Regions from separate parts of the Pseudomonas sp. Tof1 genome, predicted to be linked through region 4. Evidence: predicted binding sites of a transcription regulator. Region 4 holds the regulator's gene; each other region holds the start of a gene.
What was found. The regulator FliA, encoded in region 4, starts transcription of late flagellar genes. The targets are predictions, from matches to a motif close to CTAAAGTTTNNNNNNNNNNNGCCGNTAA.
Positions count from the first base shown of each region.

Region 1: a site for FliA is predicted at 3,973-4,000, ahead of ACZ5KU_RS14010 (methyl-accepting chemotaxis protein). Genes of this name have one in related genera too.
Region 2: a site for FliA is predicted at 2,191-2,218, ahead of flgM (flagellar biosynthesis anti-sigma factor FlgM). Genes of this name have one in related genera too.
Region 3: a site for FliA is predicted at 2,007-2,034, ahead of ACZ5KU_RS22185 (methyl-accepting chemotaxis protein). Genes of this name have one in related genera too.

Region 1 is NZ_AP024344.1:3,047,616-3,053,455, forward strand. Features, by position in the region: gene ACZ5KU_RS13990 (adhesin) at 1-125, opposite strand, end outside; gene ACZ5KU_RS13995 (hypothetical protein) at 127-573, opposite strand; gene ACZ5KU_RS14000 (AAA family ATPase) at 919-1,443, opposite strand; gene pnuC (nicotinamide riboside transporter PnuC) at 1,440-2,003, opposite strand; gene ACZ5KU_RS14010 (methyl-accepting chemotaxis protein) at 2,211-3,845, opposite strand; gene ACZ5KU_RS14015 (undecaprenyl-diphosphate phosphatase) at 4,138-4,965, shown strand; gene ACZ5KU_RS14020 (DUF1294 domain-containing protein) at 4,962-5,396, shown strand; gene ACZ5KU_RS14025 (MmcQ/YjbR family DNA-binding protein) at 5,404-5,748, opposite strand; gene ACZ5KU_RS14030 (LysR substrate-binding domain-containing protein) at 5,760-5,840, opposite strand, start outside.
Region 2 is NZ_AP024344.1:5,472,622-5,478,461, forward strand. Features, by position in the region: gene cheR (protein-glutamate O-methyltransferase CheR) at 1-265, opposite strand, end outside; gene ACZ5KU_RS24550 (chemotaxis protein CheV) at 318-1,244, opposite strand; gene flgA (flagellar basal body P-ring formation chaperone FlgA) at 1,325-2,086, shown strand; gene flgM (flagellar biosynthesis anti-sigma factor FlgM) at 2,255-2,575, shown strand; gene ACZ5KU_RS24565 (flagella synthesis protein FlgN) at 2,624-3,091, shown strand; gene ACZ5KU_RS24570 (flagellar brake protein) at 3,188-3,931, shown strand; gene ACZ5KU_RS24575 (MFS transporter) at 4,002-5,369, opposite strand; gene ACZ5KU_RS24580 (glutamine synthetase family protein) at 5,440-5,840, opposite strand, start outside.
Region 3 is NZ_AP024344.1:4,974,399-4,980,238, forward strand. Features, by position in the region: gene acnA (aconitate hydratase AcnA) at 1-938, shown strand, start outside; gene ACZ5KU_RS22180 (CPBP family intramembrane glutamic endopeptidase) at 1,058-1,849, shown strand; gene ACZ5KU_RS22185 (methyl-accepting chemotaxis protein) at 2,064-3,629, shown strand; gene ACZ5KU_RS22190 (hypothetical protein) at 4,464-5,822, shown strand.
Region 4 is NZ_AP024344.1:1,836,108-1,841,947, reverse strand. Features, by position in the region: gene ACZ5KU_RS08545 (chemotaxis protein CheA) at 1-627, opposite strand, end outside; gene ACZ5KU_RS08540 (protein phosphatase CheZ) at 642-1,430, opposite strand; gene ACZ5KU_RS08535 (chemotaxis response regulator CheY) at 1,453-1,824, opposite strand; gene fliA (RNA polymerase sigma factor FliA) at 2,016-2,756, opposite strand; gene fleN (flagellar synthesis regulator FleN) at 2,753-3,586, opposite strand; gene flhF (flagellar biosynthesis protein FlhF) at 3,708-5,036, opposite strand; gene flhA (flagellar biosynthesis protein FlhA) at 5,048-5,840, opposite strand, start outside.

The DNA.
Region 1 (5,840 bases), 1.2 Mb from region 4:
ATGAGGCTGCCCTTGTACTGCTGGCCGGAGTTGTTGATCACGGCATTGTCATTGGCGGTCACGCCACTGTCGGCGTAGGCGGTGAAACTGCTGAACAGGGCGAGAAAAAGCAGGGTGCGCTTCATTTCATTGCCCCTTGCCGATGGCGTTGAGGGCACCCATGCCGGCCGACAGCCCGCGATTGACCGTATTGGCGATGCTGGCACCGCTGCCGCCACCGTGTCCGGAGGACAGGCCCGGCAGGCCGTTGGGGTTGCTCAGGCCGGGCATGTGCTCGGTATGGACCGTGATCACACGGTTAACGGTTGCGCCGGTGCTGATGCCGGCGATATCACCGTCGCTCAGTTCCATGCCGTTGGTCAGCGAGATGACACGGGCAGAGGGGTTGGCATTGACCGTAGTCGGATTCGGATCAGGCTGCAGGGGCGGGCGGCCGTACATTTGCGGTTGGACGGTGCGCTCGAGGACGATCACGCCGTTGTTGCCACCGGCCTCGGCGGTCAGGCTGAACAGCGAGCCAATGGCGCAACCGATCAGCAAGGTGCGGGTTAAAGCTGTTCTTGTCATCCCCACGGCAGTGTTCCTTCTTCAGTGCGCTGGCCCTGTTCAGCGTTGGGAAGGAAAGAGCAGAAGCTGTGCCGCTTTTCGTTTTTTCTTCTGTATCAATGGGTTGCCAGGGCTGTCGGGCAGGTGACGTTGTTTGCCTGTTTCAGCTTTGAAACAGGTCCGTGCCGGGAGAGCGCTGGAGAGGTGGCAAAGCCCCGTGGAATGGGGCTTTCAGACAGCTGTATCAGTGGCTTGACACATGGCCGTGCAAGGGCCCCAAGCTGTTGAATCTGGTCGTTTGCGGCGGTGCAGGGTGTTTCATGAGTGGACACTGCGGCTGCGGGGCCGGGCCTTTTGCGGCGTTGGCCGGAGTCAGCGTCCCAGCAGCTTCTCGACCGCACCCATGGCCTGGCGGTGCCTTTGCTGCCAATCACCGCCGAGCACCTCGACCGTCTGCCGGTGCCGGGTCAGCCATTGCCGGCTGGCCTCGAAGAACGCCCGGCGTTCCTCCAGGTCGGGCTGGCAGCGCTGACCGTCATCGGTCCATTCGACGCCGTCGGGGCTGAGCAGCAGGTGCAGGTCGTAATACCGGGCGAGCAGGGCCGGTTCGAGCCAGGCGGGGCAGTCGCCTAACAGGGTCTGGCTCCAGAGGATGTTGCTCAGCAGGTGGGTATCGAGAATCAGCAGCGAAGGCTGCCGTGCCCGCGCCTCGTCCTCCCAGGCCAACTGGCCGCGGGCGATGGCGGGGATGTCGGCCAGGCAGGTGTCGCGCTGTTCCCGCTCGATGAAATGACGCACGTATTCACCCACCAGCAGGCCGCCGAAGCGTGCCTGCAGGGCCTCGCAGAGCCAGCTCTTGCCGCTGGATTCGGGGCCCGCCAGCACCACCACCTTCATGCCTGCAACGCCGGGTCGGTACGCCATTCGCGCCAGCCCTGCACGGCCAGCAGGGTGAACAGGCCATAGAGGGCGGCGGTCAGGTACAGGTCCTTGTAGATGAACAGGCCGACGAAGATCACATCGACGGCGATCCACAGTGGCCAGCACTGGATGCGTTTCTGCGCCATCCACAGCTGTGCGACCAGGCTGAAGGCGGTCAGTGCGGCATCGAGCCAGGGTTGTGCGGCGTCGGTCCAGGTGGCCATGGCAGCGCCCAGCAGCAGGCTGCCCAAGGCACCGACGGCAAGGCCGCCCAGCAGGGCTTGCGGGCCAAGGCTGGACACCTCGCGGCCCTGGTGCACGATGCCGCCGCGGGTCCATTGCCACCAGCCATAGAGCTGCAGCACGGCGTAGACCACCTGCAGCAGCATGTCCGAGTAGAGCTTCACATCGAAGAATATCCAGCTGTAGAGCAGCACCATGACCAGGCCGATCGGCCAGCACCAGGGATTCTGTTTGACCGTCAGCCAGACGGCGATCACGCCGAGGGCGGCGGCGAACAGTTCAAGCCCGGACATGGGAGACCTCTGGATCGAAGGGAAAGGGGCGGATTGTACCCAGAGTGGCAGGGAGAAGGGAGGGCCGCAGCGCGATTGCGCTTCTCTCCCGCGACCTGTTCGCGGATAAGCCTGGACGCCGGCCCCACAAGGCATCGCGGTGAGCACTGGTCTTGTGTGCGCCGCAAAATTGTCGGGGCCGGACTGATCCGCGAACAGGCTCTGCGGTCAGATACGGAACTGGCGCAGCAACCCGTTGAGCTGTTCGCTCAGCACCTTGAGCCGGTCGCTGTCGGTGCTCGACTGTTCGGCCGCCAGGGCAGTGGTGTGGGATAGGCCCGCCGCCTCGGTGACGTTCTGGTTGATCTCCTCGACCACGTGGGCCTGTTGCAGGGTGGCGCTGGCAATCGAGGCATTGAGGCCATTGAGGTTGCGCAACGCCTGGCTGATGGCATTCAGGCTTTCGCCGGCCAGCCCGGCCAGTTCGATGGTCTGCTGCGAGACACGGCTGCTGTCGCCGATGACTTTCACCGCCGCTTCGGAGTGATTCTGCAGACGTTCGATCATCGCCTGGATCTCCGCCGTGGATTTCTGCGTACGCTGGGCCAGCAAGCGCACCTCGTCGGCCACCACGGCGAAGCCGCGGCCCTGTTCACCGGCCCGTGCGGCCTCGATGGCGGCGTTGAGGGCGAGCAGGTTGGTCTGCTCGGCGATGGCGCGGATCACTTCCAGGACACTGCCGATCTGCGTGCTTTCCGCCGCCAGGGTGCGGATCACCTCGACCGCCTGGGCGATGGTGGCGGACAACTGGTCGATCTGCTGCAGGCTGTTGTCGATGTTCAACTGGCCCTGGCGGGCCTGGCCTTCGGCATCGCGCACCTCGCTGGCGGCCTGTTCGGCGTTCTTGGCGACATCCTGCACGCCATAGGTCACCTCGTTGATCGCCGTGGCCACCATTTCCATCTGCTGCGATTGCTGCTGACTGCGGGTCTGGGATTCGATGGCGCTGTTACCCAGGTCGCTGGAGGATTGGCCGAGTTCACTGGCCGAAACCTGCAACTGGCTGACCACGCCACGCAGCTTGCTGGTGAAGGCGTTGAAGTGGCGGGCCAGTTCGGTCACTTCGTCCTGGCCGTGGGTATCGAGGGTGCGGGTCAGGTCGCTTTCGCCGCTGGCGATGTTGGCCATGGCCTGGACCGTTTCCCGCAGCGGATGGACGATGCTGCGGCCGATCAGCAGGACCAGCACGCTCACCAGCACGGCAATCGCCAGGCCGACCAGCGAGGCATTGCGCACCTGCTCGTAGAACTCGGCCTGCACATCGTCGATGTACACGCCTGAGCCGATGATCCAGCCCCAGGGCTCGAACAACTGCACATAGGAGGTTTTCTGCACCGGAGCGCTGGCGCCCGGCTTCGGCCAGCGGTAATCGATCATGCCGCGGCCCTTGGCCTTGGCCAGAATCACCATCTCGTTGAACAGCGCATAGCCATCGGGGTCCTTGATGCCGGACAGGTCCTGGCCCTCGAGCTTGGGGTTGGCCGGGTGCATGACCATGACCGGGCGCAGGTCGTTGATCCAGAAATAGTCGTTCTGGTCGTAACGCAGCCCGCGTATGACGCTCAGCGCCTGTTTCTGCGCGGCATCGCGGCTGAGGGTGCCGGCGGTTTCCAGCCCCTGGTAGTAGGCGAGGATGCCGCTGGCGGTCTGGACCACGTGCTGGGTTTTCAGGGCCTTGGCCTGGTAAAGGTTGTCATGGGTCTGCTTGAGCATCAGCAGGCCCTGGGTCAGCAGCATGGCTACCGCCAGGACCAGGATGAGCCACAAGCGTCGGCTGATCGACACACTGCGCAAGCTATTCATAAGACCACCGTTCCTTTTTTTCTTGTTGTCCTGCTGTCATGCAGCTTATACCAGCAGGTTTAGCCCACAGTGCCCACTATGCTTATGGCTACTATCGAGGCAGCGATAAACAGGCATGTCTGATAGGATTTCGGCCCAATCTCGACAAACCTGAGTTGCTGTTTGATTTTTCAGGCATTTTTCACGGTTTGCCGACGAACTGCGCAGCAGGCTTGCCAGTGGATCGCCGAGATGGCGAATCACGCTTTTCGATTTTTGTAGGGCCTGCGGGAGCGGGCCTTGAGGGGGAATGATGGATTTTTGGACCGCCGCACAGGCGTTGATACTGGGGATTGTCGAGGGCCTGACGGAATTCCTGCCGATTTCCAGCACCGGCCACCAGATCATCGTGGCCGATCTGCTGGGTTTTGGCGGTGAACGGGCAATCGCCTTCAACATCATCATTCAGTTGGCCGCGATCCTCGCGGTGGTCTGGGAGTTTCGCCAGAAGGTCTTCACCGTGGTCCGGGACCTGCCCAGGGAGCGCAGTGCCCAGCGTTTCACCCTCAACCTGCTGGTGGCGTTCATGCCGGCGGTGATTCTCGGGGTGTTGTTCAAGGAAGTGATCGCCACTTACCTGTTCAACCCGATCACCGTGGCCTCGGCGCTGGTGGTGGGTGGTGTGGTCATCCTCTGGGCCGAGCGGCGCGAGCACACGGTGCATGCCGAAACGGTGGATGAGATCCGCTGGCAGGACGCCCTGAAAGTCGGCTTCGCCCAGTGCCTGGCGATGATTCCGGGAACCTCCCGCTCCGGTGCGACCATCATCGGCGGCCTGCTGTTCGGCCTGTCGCGCAAGACCGCCACCGAGTTCTCGTTCTTCCTGGCCATGCCGACCATGGTCGCCGCCGCGGTGTACTCCGGTTATGGTTTCCGCCATCAGTTCCAGATGGCCGACCTGCCGGTGTTCGCGGTGGGCTTCGTCACTTCCTTCGTGTTCGCCATGATCGCCGTGCGCGGCCTGCTGAAGTTCATCGCCAGCCACAGCTACGCGGCGTTTGCCTGGTATCGGATCGTCTTCGGCCTGGTGATCCTGGCCACCTGGCAGTTCGGTTGGGTCGACTGGTCGACCAAGGGATGAGCAAGCCGAACACTCCCGGCAATGGCCGGCCAGCGCCCACGGGCCGGGTCCGCCAGCTCAAGCTCAAGGTGCTGCTGGGGCTGCTGCTCTGCGTCTTGCCCGGTTTCGGCGCGCTGCGCCTGTGGCTGGGCAGCGGGACGAGTTGGCCGCTGTGGCTCTACGGCAGCGCCAGCCTGTTGGCGTTCGTTCTGTACTGGAACGACAAGCGCAAGGCGCGCAATGACGCCTGGCGCATACCGGAGAAGGTCCTGCATGGCGTCGAGCTGCTGGGCGGCTGGCCGGGGGCACTGATCGCCCAGCAGGCGTTCCGGCACAAAACCCGCAAGCTGTCGTTCCAGGTGGTGTTCTGGCTGATCGTGTTGCTGCACCAGGTTTTCTGGATCGATCGGCTGTTTCTCGACGCCACCCTGGCGCATCTGTCCTTTCTGTAGGGTAGCGCTACAGCAGCAGGCCGACCTGACTGCGCTTGGGCAGCTTGGCGACCACCAGTTGGTGGGAACGGCGCAGCAGCTCCTGCAGTTCCTCGGCGCCCAGCGGGTAGGGCGCGTTCATGCTGATCCAGAAAGCCCGCGCCAGATAGGGTGCGGGACGGATTCCGGGGCGGTCGACATAACCGAGGAACAGTTCCTTGCCAACCTTGAGCGACAGTGTGTCGCCACTCAGGTTGAGCAGCGCGAACATCTTGGTCTCGGCGATCGAGAACACCCTGACGCCGCCCCATTTGTAGTCTTCCCGTGCGCCGGGCAGGTCGAGGCAGAAGCGCGCGACGGCCTCCTGGTTCATGCTGGCTCCTTTCATAGTGCTCTGTCTCCACATTCCCTGAAGGCTTCGGCCAGGTGGTCGATCCACGCCCGTACGGCCGGCAGCAGCCCGCG
Region 2 (5,840 bases), 3.4 Mb from region 4:
TCTTGAGCACCTCAAACGGATAGGTGTCACGAAACCACAGGGTTTCGTTGGTCGTCATGGCATCCACCACCTGTTCACGCAAGCCGCTGCGTGGCTGGCTCTGGATCCTCTGGACCAGTTCGCCCAGAGATTTGATGCCATTCTGCTCCATCAGCTTGTTGAGACGGCTGGAAACCAGATATTGCTTGTTTTCACCGAGCAGAATGCCACAGGCCTTTTCCAGGAAGACCCGGAACTGTTCGAAATCCAAATTACCCGTAGACAATGATGCCGCCTCTTAAATCGTCTGTACCGCCGGGGACACGGGTCCCCGGCTGTTATCCTGCAGCCTTGATCCGGTCAACCACCCGGGCCGCCAGGTCATCAGGTCGGAACTTGGCAAGGAAGTCATCGGCACCGACCTTCTTCACCATCGCCTGGTTGAATACCCCTGACAGGGAAGTATGCAGAGTGATGTGCAGCTTTTGCATCCGCGGATCGCTGCGAATCTCAGCAGTGAGGGTATAGCCGTCCATTTCCGGCATTTCAATGTCGGAGATCATCATCAGGAATTCCTCCTCCGGCTTCTTGCCCTCCTCGACCAGCTTGCGCAGATAGTCCAGCGCCTGCCGGCCGTCGTTCAGCGCCACCACCTCGACGCCGACCGTCTGCAGGCAACGCGTGACCTGCTTGCGCGCCACCGACGAATCGTCGACCGTGAGCACCCGCAAGGACACCGCCTTGGTCTGCGTCTCGACATCCACCACGCCCAGGGAAACCGATTCGGACATGGGCGAAACCTCGGCGAGGATCTTCTCCACATCGATGATTTCCACCAACTGGTTGTCGATGCGCGTCACCGCCGTCAGGTAGTGATCGCGCCCGGTCCCCTTGGGTGGCGGATGGATCTCTTCCCAGTTCATGTTGACGATGCGCTCCACCGACTTCACCAAAAACCCCTGGGTCTTGGTGTTGTACTCCGTAATGATCACGAACGGATTACTCTGATCCTTGAGTGCACCGGCCCCCGTGGCCATCGCCAGATCGAGGATCGGGATGGTAGCCCCACGAATGTTCGCCACACCGCACACCACCGGATTGGACTTGGGCATCAAGGTCAGCTTGGGGCATTGCAGCACCTCGCGCACCTTGAACACGTTGATCCCGTAGAGCTGCTGGCCGTCGAGACGGAACAACAGCAGCTCAAGGCGATTCTGCCCCACCAGTTGCGTACGCTGGTTCACCGAATCCATCACACCAGCCATGACTGCCCTCTCTGATCAAAGCCTCATCATCCGACGCCCACTCAGGAACAAACGGCACGAGCCTTGCTTTTTATACCGTTATGAAAGCACAAACGACATTTTTTCGACGCCTGACATCACAGTACCGCAGATTGCTCGCGGTGGTGTCCGTTTTATGCTGCCTGAACCCGAGCAACCCTGCTCTTGCGGAATCGGCGACCCTGCCTGATCAGCTTATCGGCGTGACCCAAGGCTTTCTTGAGTTCACGGTAGAAGACTATCTGGCCACCAGTCAAACCGAAGGGCGCTACGAGATCCAGGTCAACCAGTTGGACCCGCGCCTGCGCATGGCCGCCTGCGACAAGGAATTGACAGCCAGCCTGGAAAGCCCGGCGACACCGATCGGCCGGGTCACGGTGAAAATCCGCTGCGAAGGCAGCTCGCCATGGACCGTGTTCGTCCCGGCCCAGGTCAAGTTGTATCGCGATGTGGTGGTGACCACCCGCCCGCTCAAGCGCGCCGGGATCATCGAGCCAGGCGACGTGGCGTTGCGCGAGCGGGATATCAGCCTGATCAACCAGGGCTTCCTGACGTCACCGGACCAGGCCATCGGGCAGAAACTTGTCCGACCAATGGTCATGGACCAGGTCGTCACCCTGGTCCACCTGGAACAGGCGGAAGTGGTGCGCAAGGGCGATCAGGTGGTCATCAGCGCAACGAGCGGCGGCCTGGTGGTCAAGATGCCGGGCGAAGCCCTCTCCAACGGCGGCCTGAACGAGCAGATCCGGATCAAGAACCTCAATTCGCAGCGGGTCATCAAGGCTCGCGTCACCGCCCCCGGCCAGGTAGAGGTGGCTTTATAGATCGATAAGGCCACCTCGCATTCACTGGCGCCAGGCCGCCACTTTTCCTAAACTGTGGCCCAGACAGGGCTACAGCCTAGATGCAGACTCATTTTCAGATGAGGCTAAAGTTTTTCCGGGTATGGCCGAAAACAAGGCAAGCGTCCAAATACCCAGAGGTTTTTTATCATGGTCATCGATTTCAGTCGTTTGAATAACGCCCCGTCATTGACAGGCAGCACGCGCACCAGCGCCAACAAGGAAGCCGACAGCAGCGGCAAATCCTCGGCGGTGAACAGCCAGACCGAAGCGGTCGGCCAGAGCGGGGAATCGGTACACCTCAGCAATGAGGCTCAGCAGTTGCAAAAGATCACTGACAAGCTGCAGCAGCAGCCCGTAGTCAACAGCGCCCGTGTGGCCGAGTTGAAACAGGCGATCGCGGATGGCAGCTACAAGGTCGACAGCAACCGCGTCGCCAGCAAACTGCTCAACTTCGAAGCCCAGCGCTAGGCACCTGCCGGCGCGAGGCTTTTGGACGCTTAAAACCCAAGGCCAGCCATGCAAGACACCACTCTACTGCAACTGATCACCGAAGATTTTGCTCCAGCTCAAGATCTGCTCGAGCTGTTGCGCGCCGAGTCCCTGGCGCTCCATGGTCGCAACATGGTCGAGCTGGAAGATATTCTGGCGCGCAAGCAGGCGCTGATCATTCTGCTGGAACAGCATGGCCGCAAGCGCAGCCAGATTCTCGCCAGTCTCAACCTGCCCGCCAACCGCTCCGGCCTGGAACAACTGGCGGCACAGTCGAGCGTGGGCGGCGAACTGCTGAGCCAGAGCGAAGAACTCACCCGCATCCTGGCCGATTGCCAGGCCGCCAATGAACTCAATGGGCGCAACATCCAGGTTCAGCAAGCGACGACCGCAAACCAGTTGAAGATCCTGACCGGCGGCGAGCCTCCCGCACTTTATGATGCCCGCGGCTCGACGGCGAGGCTTGCGAAGCAACGCCCGCTGAGTCAGGCTTGAACCCAAACTGCTGCGCGCTCTGTTCAAGGCGCGTAACATGCTGGCAAAATGCTGGCTTTTGCGTGTAGTCGTATTTTGTCTGGAGATTGATGAACCGTGTCCAATGCCCCAAGCGCGGATGATGCTCCGCAGCCACCGAAGGTGCTAACCACGCCTCTGGAAATTTCCGCCAACCTGCGGATGCTGCAGGATAGCCATGACCCGTTGATCATCACGTTCCATGAACGCAGCCAGCGTTTCCAGAGTTTCGTGATCGATGTCGACCGGGATGCGGGCACCCTGGCCCTGGACGAAATGATGCCACGCGACGGTGAACGCTTCCTGGCAGCGGGTGAACCGTTCCGCGTCGAAGGCTTCCACGACGGTGTACGCATCACCTGGGAACAACCCCAGCCAATGACCGTCGACGAGACCAACGGTTGCTACCGTGGCTCGATGCCGGCCGAGGTGGTCTACCATCAGCGTCGCAACGCCTTCCGCGCCGCCCTGAAACTCACCGCACTGGTCAACATCGAACTGGGTGGCGACAAGCTCAAGGCACCGATCAACGGCAAACTGCTGGATATCTCCGCCAGCGGCTGCAAGCTGCGCTTCGACGGCGATATTTCCGATCGCCTGCAACTGGGCCAGGTCTACGAGCGTTTTATCGCCGCCCTGCCCTTCGGCCCCATGACCGCTCCGGTGGAACTGCGCCATCTGCACTTCGAGGAAAGGATCAACACCACCTTCGCCGGCGTACGCTTCCACAACATGAGCGGCCTGGTACAACGCCAGGTCGAGCGCTTCGTCTACCAACTGCAACGTGAAGCACGGCGTTTCGACAAGGACGACGACTACTGAGTCTGACGCTGCCTTCACCCACAAAAAACGGGCCACCTGATAAGGGCGGCCCGTTTTTTTATCGACACTGTCAGTTGCTCGACTTATGCGCCGGCTCAGGGTCGGACTCGTCCACTTCGGCAACAGCCTCTGCCGCCGGCTCGGTGGACGCGACATCCGCGACCGATGGCGCTGCCGCCGGGTTGTCGCACATCTGGTCCAGCACCACCTGTTCGTCGACCCGCGGGTCGAGCGCCGCGCCGAGGGGCGACATGGCCTCCGGCATGACCACGTGCTGCAACGGCGCATCCTCGACCTGATGCAGATTGGTCACCGCCTTGGGTCGGATGCGCAGCACCAGGATGAGCGCGAAGAAGCTGAAGAACGCATAGAGCATCTGGCTGCCGAACAGCTTCATCAGCACGCCCGCCGCCAGCGGCCCGATGCTCGCGCCGACGCCATAGGTCACCAGCAGCATGGCGGTCAGCGAGACCCGCCGATCCCCCTCGATATGGTCGTTGGAGAACGCCACCGCCAACGGATACAGACAGAACTGCAGCAACGACACCATGAACCCGACGACGAACAGCACCTCCAATGGAGCCGTGGAGAATATCGCCAGCGGCAGGGACGTCAGCATCAACAGCATGGCGACACTGCGGATCAGCACCGCCCGGTCATAGCGGTCGGAAAGCCAGCCCAGGGGCCACTGCACGAGAAAGCCGGCAAAGATGCAACTCCCCATGAACAGACCGACCTGCTCGGTGGAAAGCCCCTGCTGGGAAGCGTAGAGCGGCGCCAGACCGTAGAACGAGCCGACGATGATCCCCGCGCCCAGCACCGTGGTCAGCGACTGCGGCACACGCTTCATGAAGAAACGCGGCTCCAGCGGCGCCGGATGCAAGGGGGCCGGGTGAATCCGCCGGGTCATGGCCACCGGCACCAGGCACAATGCGAAGCACAGTGCGACCAGCATCAGCAACTCGGGACCGAGGGCAGGATGCATGACCAGGATCAGTTGCCCAAGCACCAGTCCGAGATAGGACGCGATCATGTAGCCACTGAAGACCACGCCACGCTGCCTGGCCTCGGCCTGTTCGTTGAGCCAACTCTCGATGACCATGTACTGGCACATCATTCCGAGGCCGACGATCATCCGCAGCAACAGCCAGGCCGGCAACCAGTTGACCAGTCCATGGCCCAGCACCGCCGCACCGACGATCCCGGCACATGTGGCATAGGCGCGGATGTGCCCGACACGGGCGATCAGCCGGTGGCCGATCTTGCCGCCCAGCACCAGGCCGAAGTAGTTGGCCGCCATCAGGGCGCCCACCCACAGGCCGTCGACATGGTCGGCCGCCAGACGCAGGGCAAGGTAGGTACTCAGAAGGCCCGAACCGATCAGCATCATCAGCGAGGCAAAATAAAGCGCTCTAAAGGATTTCCAGATTTGGCGCATTGACGTTCCTGGCGGCTCTTTGAATGAGGTTTCGGGCTACCCGGAAGATAGCCCGAAGCGGGAGTTACGTCTAAGCCTGGGCCGCCAGAACACGGCGTTCCCAGGGGCTGATTTCATCGAGGAAGCTGGTCAGCTCCATGGTTTTCGACGCGATATAGCCTTCGATGAACTCGCTGCCGAACAGCTCCCTGGCCAGCTGGCTGCACTTGAGGCGCTCCAGTGCCGCGTGCAGGGTGCATGGCAGCGACAGGGCGTCCGGCACCTCGAACTCGCCCTGAATGGCCGGCGTCGGCTCCAGCTCATGCTCGATACCGTAAAGGCCCGCGGCCAGGCTGGCCGCAATCGCCAGGTACGGGTTGGCATCCGCTCCCGGCAGGCGGTTTTCCACACGCCGTGCCACGGGCGAACTGGCCGGAATCCGCAGGCCGGCCGCGCGGTTGTCATGGGACCAGCAGGCGTTGTTGGGCGACG
Region 3 (5,840 bases), 3.1 Mb from region 4:
ACCTGCGCGATATCTGGCCGAGCCAGAAGGAAATCGCCGATGCCGTGGCCCGGGTCGACACCGACATGTTTCACAAGGAATACGCCGAAGTGTTCGCCGGTGACGCCCAGTGGCAGGCCATCGAGGTGCCGCAGGCCGCCACCTATGCCTGGCAGGCCGATTCGACCTATATCCAGCACCCGCCGTTCTTCGACGGCATCGACGGCCCGCTGCCGCTGATCGAGGACATCCGGGACGCCCGGGTGCTGGCATTGCTGGGGGATTCGGTGACCACCGACCACATCTCCCCCGCCGGCAACATCAAGGTCGACAGCCCGGCCGGACGCTACCTGCGCGATCAGGGCGTGGAGCCACGGGACTTCAACTCCTACGGCTCACGGCGCGGCAACCATGAGGTGATGATGCGTGGCACCTTCGCCAACATCCGTATTCGCAACGAGATGCTGGGCGGCGAGGAAGGCGGCAATACCTTGCATATCCCTTCGGGGGAAAGGCTGGCGATCTACGATGCCGCCATGCGCTACCAGGCCGAGGGTACGCCGCTGGTGGTGATCGCCGGCCAGGAATACGGCACCGGCTCCAGCCGCGACTGGGCGGCCAAGGGTACCAACCTGCTGGGGGTCAAGGCAGTGATCGCCGAGAGCTTCGAACGCATCCACCGTTCCAACCTGGTGGGCATGGGTGTGCTGCCGCTGCAGTTTCCGGCCGGGCAAAACCGCAAGACCTTGCAACTGACCGGCAAGGAAACCCTGAGTATCGAAGGCCTGGGCGGCGCCCCGTTGCAACCGCGCATGAACCTCAGGCTGGTCATCAAGGGTGAAGATGGCCGGTCGCGCGAGATCGAAGTGCTGTGCCGCATCGACACGCTCAATGAAGTCGAATACTTCAAGTCGGGAGGCATCCTGCATTACGTTCTGCGGCAGTTGATCGCCGCCTGAGGACTGCGAAGGCAACATTTGGAAAAACACTGGCCTGGCCAGTGTTTTTTCATTGGTCAGGAGGGGCGGGGCACGGGTTATCATGACCCGCCCTGCCCGCCTGACATACAAGGAGTTGCATGTCCGTCCTGCCCTGGCCTTATCTGGCCCTGCTTTCCCTGGGTTATGCACTGGCCTTGAGCGTCGGCCAGTTGGGCCTGCCCAGCCTGTTCACCTTCGCCCTGCTGCTCATCAGCGGCGCGGCCGTCCTGCAGACCTGCAGCCGCGTGGCCGGTTATCTGGGACATGGCCTGTTCGTGCTGCTGGCCGTCGCGCTGGCCCTGCACTGGCTGCCGGGCTTCCAGAACGGCCGGGTGATCAACGCCCTGCGCCTGACCCCGGAGGCCGTGCCGTTCACCCTCTACCTCAATCTGGATAAACCGCTGATCGGCTTCTGGCTGCTGCTGGTCTGTCCCTGGCTGGTCAATCGCCGTACGCCGGGACGCGTGCTGCTCAGTGCGACCAGCGCCTGGGCCATGACCTCGCTGCTCGCCCTGGGGTGCGCCTGCCTGTTGGGCATCGTCAACTGGGCGCCGAAATGGCCCGAGCAAGGTGGCTGGTGGCTGCTGAACAACCTGCTGCTGGTGAGCCTGGTCGAGGAAATCCTGTTTCGTGGCTATATTCAGGGCGGGCTGAGCCGCTGTTTCAAATCCTTTCCACGGGGCGAAACCCTGGCCTTACTGGGGGCTGCGCTGATTTTCGGGCTGGCGCACGCCGGTGCGGGCTGGCAATGGGTGCTGCTGGCGACACTGGCTGGCATCGGCTATGGTCTGGCCTATCGCTATGGGGGCCTGGCCGCAGCCGTCCTGGCCCATGTCGCGCTTAATAGCGTGCACTTCGTATTCTTTACTTATCCGATGTTGCAACCGTGATAACAAGAACGAAAGTACCAACTGGTACTTTCGTTCTATGAAAAGCCGGATGAACGGCTGAACTCGTTAATTTCCAGCGTGTTCGACTCGTATTCAAGGACGAGTGCGAGTACGCAAGAGCCAAATTGTGAAACGGTCATGAAAGTTGAAAAATATATTTAATATTTCCCCTGTCATGCCGACAACCTGTCAAAGCCTTGCGGATTGAAAAACCATGCGGAATAACCAACCCATTACCCAACGTGAACGCACCTTTCCCGCTCAGCAACGGTTGATTTCCACTACCAATGCCAAAGGCGTGATCACCTACTGCAACGACGCGTTCGTCGAAATCAGTGGGTTCTCCCGTGACGAACTGATCGGCGCCCCGCACAACCTGGTGCGGCACCCGGATGTTCCGACGGCGGTGTTCGAGCACATGTGGAACACTCTGAAACAAGGCCTGCCATGGATGGGCATTGTCAAGAATCGCTGCAAGAGCGGTGACCATTACTGGGTCAACGCCTATGTGACACCCGTCTTCGAAGGCAACCAGGTGGTTGGCTACGAATCGGTGCGGGTCAAGCCCACCGCCGAACAGGTCCGCCGGGCCGAAGCGCTGTACCTGCGCATCAACCAGGGCAAGTCGGCGATTCCACGCCGGGACAAGTGGCTGCCGATCGTCCAGGACTGGCTGCCCTTCATCCTGGTCAGCCAGGTCAGCTTCCTGATCGGCGTGTGGCTCAACTCCCACTGGGGCTTCGCTCTTGCCGCCGCGCTCTCGGTACCGCTCGGCCTGCTGGGCCTGAGCTGGCAGCAACGCGGCCTCAAGCGCCTGCTGCGCCTGGCCGAGCAGACCACCTCGGACCCGCTGATCGCCCAGATGTACACCGACAGCCGCGGCGCCCAGGCTCGCCTGGAAATGTCGATCCTCAGCCAGGAAGCGCGTCTGAAAACCTGCCTGACCCGCCTGCAGGACACCGCCGAGCACCTCAACGCCCAGGCCAGGCAGTCCGACGACCTGGCCCAGAAGAGCTCCAGCGGCCTCGATCGCCAGCGCCAGGAAACCGAGCAGGTGGCGACCGCCGTCAACCAGATGGCGGCCACTACCCAGGAAGTCGCCAGCCACGTCCAGCGCACGGCCGACGCCACCCAGGAAGCCAACCGCCTGACCAGTCGCGGCCGCGATATCGCCGGAGAAACCCGCGAAGCCATCGAGCGGTTGTCGGTGGTGGTCGGTGAAACCGGCGGTACCGTGACCCAACTGGCCAAGGACAGCGATGAAATCGGCGGCGTGGTCGACGTGATCAAGGGCATCGCCGACCAGACCAACCTGCTGGCACTGAACGCTGCCATCGAAGCGGCCCGTGCCGGCGAGATGGGCCGCGGTTTCGCGGTGGTGGCCGACGAGGTGCGCCAACTGGCGCAACGCACCAGCGAATCCACCGGGCAGATCCACGCCCTGATCGCCAAGCTGCAACAGACCGCCAACACCGCCGTGCAGACCATGGACGCCGGCCATCGCCAGGCCCAGGAAGGCGTGGCACGGGTACTGGAAGCTGACGAGGCACTGGTGGGGATCAGCGAAGCGGTGGCCAATATCACCGACATGACCACCCAGATCGCCGCCGCGACCGAGGAGCAGAGCTCGGTGGCCGAGGAGATCAGCCGCAACATCAGCACCATCGCGCAACTGGCGGACCAGACTTCGGAGCAGGCGCACAACTCGGCGCAACTGAGCGAGGAACTGACCCACACGGCCCATACGCAATATTCGCTGGTGGAGCGTTTCAACCGATAGTTTCAAGTAAAATAGAGAAGACCCGATGACCGAAAGGCATCGGGTTTTTTATTGCCCGCAATAACATTAAATAGTTCTCTTTTATAAGTAAGAAATTTCCTCAAAGAAACAAACTTGGCACTTACAGAAAAACTACATACCAAACAAAAAATTCAAAACCCTTGACAACACCCAAGACTTAATATTCGTTGAGTACCTGGCACTATATCGCATAACCAACTGATAGCGTTTCAGACCTGAATGCATTATTTGCCAAAAGCACACGTATCGGCGCAGAACTCTCAAAACAATCTGTAACGCGTCTGATCGTGGGAAATGCCTGACAACACTCAATCAGATAAAAGGAATATCCTAATGAAGGACTTGGAGATTCAGAATTCAATCACGTTCCTGCAAGCTCCCGTCGTTGCAGCGGCCGCCCCTGAGGACGGCCTGCTGCAGGTCGCTGACCTGAACCAGCCCCTGGAGGTCAACATCACCTTGTGGAATTACCTTCAACCGGAAGAAACCTGTCAATTGGTCTGGAACGGCAACCTGGTGGGAGCCCCAGTATCCATGGAGCCATACCAGGCTGGCGAGAAAATTACACTGCTGCTCCCTGAGCAATTACTTTCTACAGAAGGCACACACCATCTGCAGTACATCGCTGCAAACACACTCAATGGAGAGTCGACTTTTTCATACCCTACCCAATTGATTGTCGATCGAACTCCAGCGGGAGGAGAGCTTCTTGCAGCACTAATACTTCCAACCACCGCTCTCGACGGCTTGACCAATAGCGAACTGATCGAACTAGGCAACCAACTCACCGCCATTGTCCCGGGCTATTTCGACATGAAGTGGGGAGATGTCATATACAGCCATTGGGGCGAGCACGCCGGCCCCACCCATACGGTCCAGGCCGACGAACTCGGCACCGGCAAAGTTCAACTCACCGTCGAGCGAAACTTCCTCGAGCAACTGGGCAACGGCGAGTTCGCCATCAGCTACAGCGTTCGCGACCGGGCCGGGAACGTTTCGGTACGTTCGCAATCGGTGCTGCTCAAGCTGCAACTGCAAGAGTTGCCGACCAACCTGGCGGCCCCCGTACCGCTGAAGATCGAAGATGGTCAGGTTCATGACTTGCATGCGCGCCTGGGGGTGAAGATCGGCGTGCCGACCTATGACCATGTCGCCATCGGCGACGAAATCCGCGTGCTGTGGAATGGCGAGCCGGTCGGCGGCAAGCGGATGATCAGTGTCCATGAACTGGGCAAGCCGTTGCTGTTCAACGTGATGGTCACCTACCTGTCCATTTCCCGCCACGGCGATGGTCCGGCCAGGGTGACCTACCAGGTCTGCCGCAATGGCGAGACCTTCGTCTCCCCGGACCTGGAGCTCGAGGTTTTTTTGCAACTGCCCGGCCCCCAGGACCCGACGCCCAAGACCCTGGTCAACGAGGCACTGGCCGCACCGGTGGTCAAGAGCAAGAATCCGGACGCCCAGACCCTGGACAACTACCTGGACGAAGACAGTGCACACTTGGCCGCCGACGTCGTCATCGCCTGGCGCGACGCCTTCCGGGCCGGTGACCGGATCAACCTGTTCTGGGGCAAGGCGGAACATCCGCTGGTTCGCCCCATCACCCAGCAGGACGTCAACAGCGGCTGCTACCTGGTGATCAACGTGCCGAACAGCCTGATCGTCGAGCAGGGCTGCGGGGTGGATATCCGTGTGCAATACACCGTGACCCGCGAGGGCAACCCGAATACCTCCTACTCCCCCAAGCAGTTGGTGGCGGTGATCTTCCAGATCCAGTTGCCGGGCGGTGAGGAGGGGCTGATGGAACCGGTGTTCAGCGGTGCCAGCGTGTTGAATGTGGTCGACCCGCGCAAGGATCCGGAAGGCACCGTGGTACACGTCGCACCCTACCGCAACATGAAGGAAGGTGACCGTATCCTCCTGCGTTTCTGCGGTTTCGATGCCCTGACGGGCGGTAATCCGATCGACAAGGCCACCTACACCAGCGAACACGTGGTCACCGGCCGCGACCTGCGCTACGGCTATCGCTTCCGGGTGCCGCTGGCACGCCTGATGGCCGTGGAGCACGGCCGTGGCCGGGCCCATTACGAGGTGAGCAACAGCCTGGGACGAGCCACCTCGTTGCCGGCTGATGTGTATATCTCGTCCCGCACGCCGGTCAAGGTGCGCTGAGCGTCGGCCATGAAAAAA
Region 4 (5,840 bases):
GCCATGCAACTGGTCGAGCAGGGACTCGAACTCGGCATCGGTGATTTCATCGCTCTCGGCCTCGCCTTCGCTGGCGGCTTGTGGCGCATCGGCCTTGCCACCGTCGAGGGAGTCGAGCAACTGTTCGAATTCATTGTCGGTGATGTCACCGGACGGGCTTTCGGCGACCGCTTCGGCCACCGGTTCCGGCTCGGCTGCCGCGACCTCGGCCACGGGCTCCGGCGCCGGTTCGGCACCGGCGGGTTCCGCCAGGCGCGACAGGGCCGCCAGCAGCTCCGGGGTCGCTGGAGTGATCGGGCTGCGCTCGCGCACCTGGCCGAACATGCCGTTGACCGCATCGAGCGCTTCCAGGACCACGTCCATCAGCTCGGCGTCGACGCGACGCTCACCCTTGCGCAGGATGTCGAACACGTTCTCGGCGATGTGACAGCACTCCACCAGCTCGTTGAGCTGAAGGAAGCCGGCGCCCCCTTTTACAGTGTGAAAACCGCGAAAGATGGCATTGAGCAGGTCCGCATCGTCCGGCCGGCTTTCCAGCTCGACCAGTTGTTCGGACAGTTGCTCAAGAATCTCGCCGGCCTCAACCAGGAAATCCTGAAGGATCTCTTCATCGGCGCCGAAGCTCATGTGTATGGGTGCTCCTAGAATCCAAGGCTGGAAAGCAAATCGTCGACATCGTCCTGGCCGGACACAACGTCTTCACGTTTATCGGCATGAATCTGCGGACCTTCACCCTTTGCCATTTGTTTTTGTGGATCTTTTTGCGCAAGGATCGCTTCACGGTCATGTTCGATGCCGGCAAAGCGATCCACATGGCTGGCCATCAGCACCAGCTTGAGCAGGTTGCTCTCGACCTCGGTGACCATCTGCGTGACGCGCTTGATCACCTGGCCGGTCAGATCCTGATAATCCTGGGCCAGCAGGATGTCGTTGAGCTCGCTCGAAACCGCCTGGGTTTCCTGCTCGCTGCGCGTCAGAAAACTGTCGACCCGGCGGGCCAACGCACGGAATTCCTCGGCACCGACCTCGCGCCGCATGAACCGCCCCCAGTCGGCGCTCAGCGCCTTGGCCTCGTCATTCAGGCCATTGATCCGCGGGGTCGCGCTCTCCACCAGATCCATGGTGCGGTTGGCCGCAGCCTCGGTCAGCCTGACCACATAGGACAGGCGCTCGGTGGCATCGGTGATCTGCGAGACTTCCTCGGCTTGCGGCATGGTGGGATCGATCTGGAAATTGACGATCGCACTGTGCAGCTCGCGGGTCAGCTTGCCGACTTCCAGATACAAGCCGCGGTCACGGGCCTGGTTCAGCTCATGGATCATTTGCACGGCGTCGCCGAAGCGGCCTTTTTCAAGGCTTTCGACCAGCTCACGAGCATGTTTTTTCAGGGTCGATTCAAAATCGCCCAGAGAGGATTCGTAGTGCTCCATAGCGCCCCCGTGGCGGACTTCATCAACCGATGCGTTCGAAGATCTTCTCGATCTTCTCTTTCAACGCCTGGGCAGTGAATGGTTTGACCACATAGCCGTTCACACCGGCCTGTGCGGCCTCGATGATCTGCTCGCGCTTGGCCTCGGCCGTTACCATCAGGACCGGCAGGTGCTTGAGCTTCTCGTCGGCACGCACGTGGCGCAGCAGATCGATGCCGGTCATGCCGGGCATGTTCCAGTCGGTGACCAGAAAGTCGATGCTGCCACTGTTCAGCACCGGAATGGCGGTAGTACCGTCATCGGCCTCGACAGTGTTGGTGAACCCGAGATCACGCAACAGGTTCTTGATGATCCGCCGCATCGTTGAAAAGTCATCAACAATGAGGATTTTCATGTTCTTGTTCAATTCGACCTCCAAGCAGTCTTAAACGCGTTTCAGCACCTGGACGCGCTGTTAAATCAATTCGGCACAACACTCGACAAGGCTCTGTACCCTACTGCATGGAAACCACAACCGGCCGAGCCGCCGATACACCGTCACACGCTGCATCGGTCTCGTTCGCAGTGTCCCCACACACTGCCCCGTCAACGCGCTCGCCACTCTCCCAAACGCCCCCGCAAACGGGCTGCGCACTGGCTATGCAACTGGCTGACCCGTGATTCGCTGACCCCCAGGACCTCACCGATTTCCTTGAGGTTCAGCTCCTCGTCGTAGTACAGCGACAACACCAGCCGCTCACGCTCCGGCAAATTGGCGATCGCGTCCGCCAGTGCGGCCTGGAAGCGTTCATCCTCCAGATCGCGCGACGGTTCGAGATGAGCACTCGCGCCATCCTCATGCAACCCTTCATGTTCGCCGTCCTGCAACAGGTCGTCGAAACTGAACAGGCGGCTGCCCAAGGTATCATTCAAAATCCCGTAATAATCATCGAGACTCAACTGGAGTTCGGCTGCAACTTCATGATCTTTAGCGTCGCGACCGGTTTTCGCTTCAATTGCGCGGATTGCGTCACTGACCATGCGGGTGTTGCGGTGTACCGAACGGGGTGCCCAGTCGCCCTTGCGCACCTCGTCGAGCATCGCGCCACGAATGCGGATACCGGCATAGGTCTCGAAACTCGCGCCCTTGCCCGAGTCGTACTTGGTCGAAACCTCGAGCAGGCCGATCATCCCGGCCTGGATCAGGTCCTCGACCTGAACACTGGCCGGCAGCCGTGCCAGCAGGTGATAGGCGATGCGCTTGACCAGCGGCGCGTATCGCTCGATCAATTCATACTGGCTGTCACGCGAAGACTTGGAATACATGCGATAGCCACTTGCAGTCATAGCACCGGTCCCGCACTCGTTTGAAGTACCAGACGTTCGACGAAGAACTCCAGGTGCCCCCGCGGGTTGGCGGGCAACGGCCAGGTGTCGACCTTCTGCGCGATGGCCTTGAACGCCAGGGCACATTTCGAACGTGGGAAGGCTTCGTAGACCGCACGCTGCTTCTGCACGGCCTTGCGAACGCATTCGTCGTAGGGAACGGCGCCGACGTATTGTAGGGCCACGTCAAGGAAGCGGTCCGTGACCTTGGTCAACTTGGCGAACAGGTTGCGCCCTTCCTGCGGGCTCTGGGCCATGTTGGCCAGCACCCGGAAACGATTCATGCCGTAGTCGCGGTTGAGCAGCTTGATCAGCGCGTAGGCGTCGGTGATCGAGGTCGGCTCGTCGCAGACCACCAGGAGCACTTCCTGGGCCGCGCGGACAAAACTGACCACCGAGTCACCAATACCCGCAGCGGTGTCGATCACCAGCACGTCGAGATTGTCGCCGATATCGCTGAACGCCTGGATCAGGCCGGCATGCTGGGCCGGATTGAGATTGACCATGCTCTGGGTGCCTGAGGCCGCCGGCACGATACGGATCCCGCCAGGCCCCTGCAGCAGCACATCGCGCAACTCGCAGCGGCCCTCGATCACATCGGCCAGGGTCCGTTTCGGGGTCAGCCCCAGCAGAACGTCGACATTCGCCAGGCCCAGGTCGGCATCCAGCAGCATGACACGCCGGCCAAGCTCAGCCAGCGCCAGGGACAAGTTCACTGACACGTTAGTCTTCCCGACGCCACCCTTGCCGCCGGTCACCGCAATCACCTGTACGGGATGCATGCTACCCATGTTCTCTTCTTACCTTGTCTTGCGTAGACGGAAGGCCACATAACTGGCTGCGCGCTCCCGAGGGAGACTAATGCCTGGCAGACCATCGATGTAGATGCGTTGCAACGTCTTCATGGTTACCTCACCCCACTCGTTTGGAGGGGCTGTGGTAGATGTCAGCGAACATATCGGCCATGGCCTCTTCGCTGGGTTCTTCCTGCATCTGCACACTCACCGCCCGGCTCACCAGCTGGTGACGGCGTGGCAGATGCAGATCGTCCGGGATCCGCGGGCCATCGGTCAGATAGGCCACCGGCAGTTCATGGCTGATGGCCAGGCTCAGCACTTCGCCGAGGCTTGCCGTCTCGTCCAGTTTGGTCAGGATGCAACCGGCCAGGCCACAGCGCTTGTAGCTATGGTAGGCGGCGGTGAGCACCTGCTTCTGGCTGGTGGTGGCCAGGACCAGATAGTTCTTCGCCTTGATCCCGCGACCGGCCAGGCTTTCCAGCTGCATGCGCAAGGCCGGGTCGCTGGCCTGCAGGCCGGCGGTGTCGATCAGCACCACGCGCTTGCGCAGCAGCGGATCGAGGGCCTGTGCCAGGGACTGGCCGGGGTCGACATGGGTCACGGAGACATTGAGAATCCGCCCCAGCGTCTTGAGCTGCTCCTGGGCGCCAATGCGGAAGCTGTCCATGCTTACCAGCGCGATATTCTGTGCGCCGTACTTGAGTACGTAGCGTGCGGCCAGCTTGGCCAGGGTCGTGGTCTTGCCCATGCCGGCCGGGCCGACCATGGCGATCACCCCGCCCTCTTCCAGCGGTTCGATCTCGGGCGTGACGATCATGCGTGCCAGGTGCGCCAGCAGCATGCGCCAGGCCTGGCGTGGGTCCTGGATGTCGGTGATCAGTGCCAGCAGGTCGCGCGACAGCGGCCCGGACAGGCCGATGCGCTGCAGGCGTCGCCACAGGTTGGCCTGCTCCGGCTGGCGCCCCTGCAACTGGTTCCAGGCCAGCGAGCCGAGCTGGACTTCCAGCAGTTCACGCAGGCCGTTGAGCTCCGAGCGCATCGACTCGAAAACCCGCTGGTCCACCGCCGGGGCCGCTGCAGCCGGGGCCGGAGCCGGACGGCGTGGCTCGTCGAAGGTCGGTTCGATCAGCGGCTCCGCCGCGGTCAGCGGCAGGCCGGCGAACAGTTGGCGGTTGGTGCCTGCATCGCTTTCACCTTCGCTGCGCAGGCTCAGTTCGGCCTGGGCGGTGACGATCCGCGACTGGGTCTTGCGCAACTCGTCCTCGAGCTCCATGTTCGGAACCCGTGGGGCCAGGGCCGAGAGCTTGTAGTCGAGCGCAGCCGTCAGCTCGACACCGCCGGCGATCCGGCGGTTGCCGATGATGGCCGCGTCCGAGCCCAATTCGTCACGAACCAGCTTCATGGCCTGACGCATATCGGCGGCGAAAAAACGCTTAACTTGCATAACCCACTACCTCAGCCGTTGGGCCCTACTGTCGCAACGATGGTGACTTGCTTGTTGTCCGGAATTTCCTGGTAAGCCAGCACATGCAGGCTGGGTACCGCCAGGCGTCCGAACCGCGAAAGCATCGCGCGAACCGGACCGGCTACCAGCAGGATCACCGGCTGCCCCTGCATCTCTTGACGCTGGGCGGCCTCAATCAGTGAACGCTGAAGCTTTTCAGCCATGCTCGGTTCGAGCAGAACGCCCTCTTCCGAGCCTTGTCCGGCCTTCTGCAGACTATTGAGCAATATTTGTTCCAACCTGGGTTCCAAGGTGATCACAGGCAGCTCGGAGTCAAGCCCTACAATGCTTTGGACGATTGCGCGGGATAAACCGACACGCACGGCGGCAACCAAAGCGGCAGTATCTTGACTCTTGGAGGCATTGTTGGCGATCGCTTCGGCAATGGTGCGGATATCGCGCACCGGCACGTGTTCGGCGAGCAACGCCTGCAGCACCTTGAGCAGGTGCGACAGGGAAATGATCCCCGGCACCAGTTCCTCGGCCAGTTTCGGCGAGTTCTTGGCCAGCAGTTGCATGAGCTGCTGGACTTCCTCGTGACCGATCAGCTCGCTGGAGTGCTTGTACAGAATCTGGTTGAGGTGGGTCGCGACCACGGTACTGGCATCGACCACGGTGTAGCCCAGCGACTGCGCCTGGGCGCGCTGGCTGATCTCGATCCAGACCGCATCCAGCCCGAAGGCCGGGTCCTTGGCGGTAATCCCGTTGAGCGTGCCATAGACCTGCCCCGGGTTGATCGCCAGT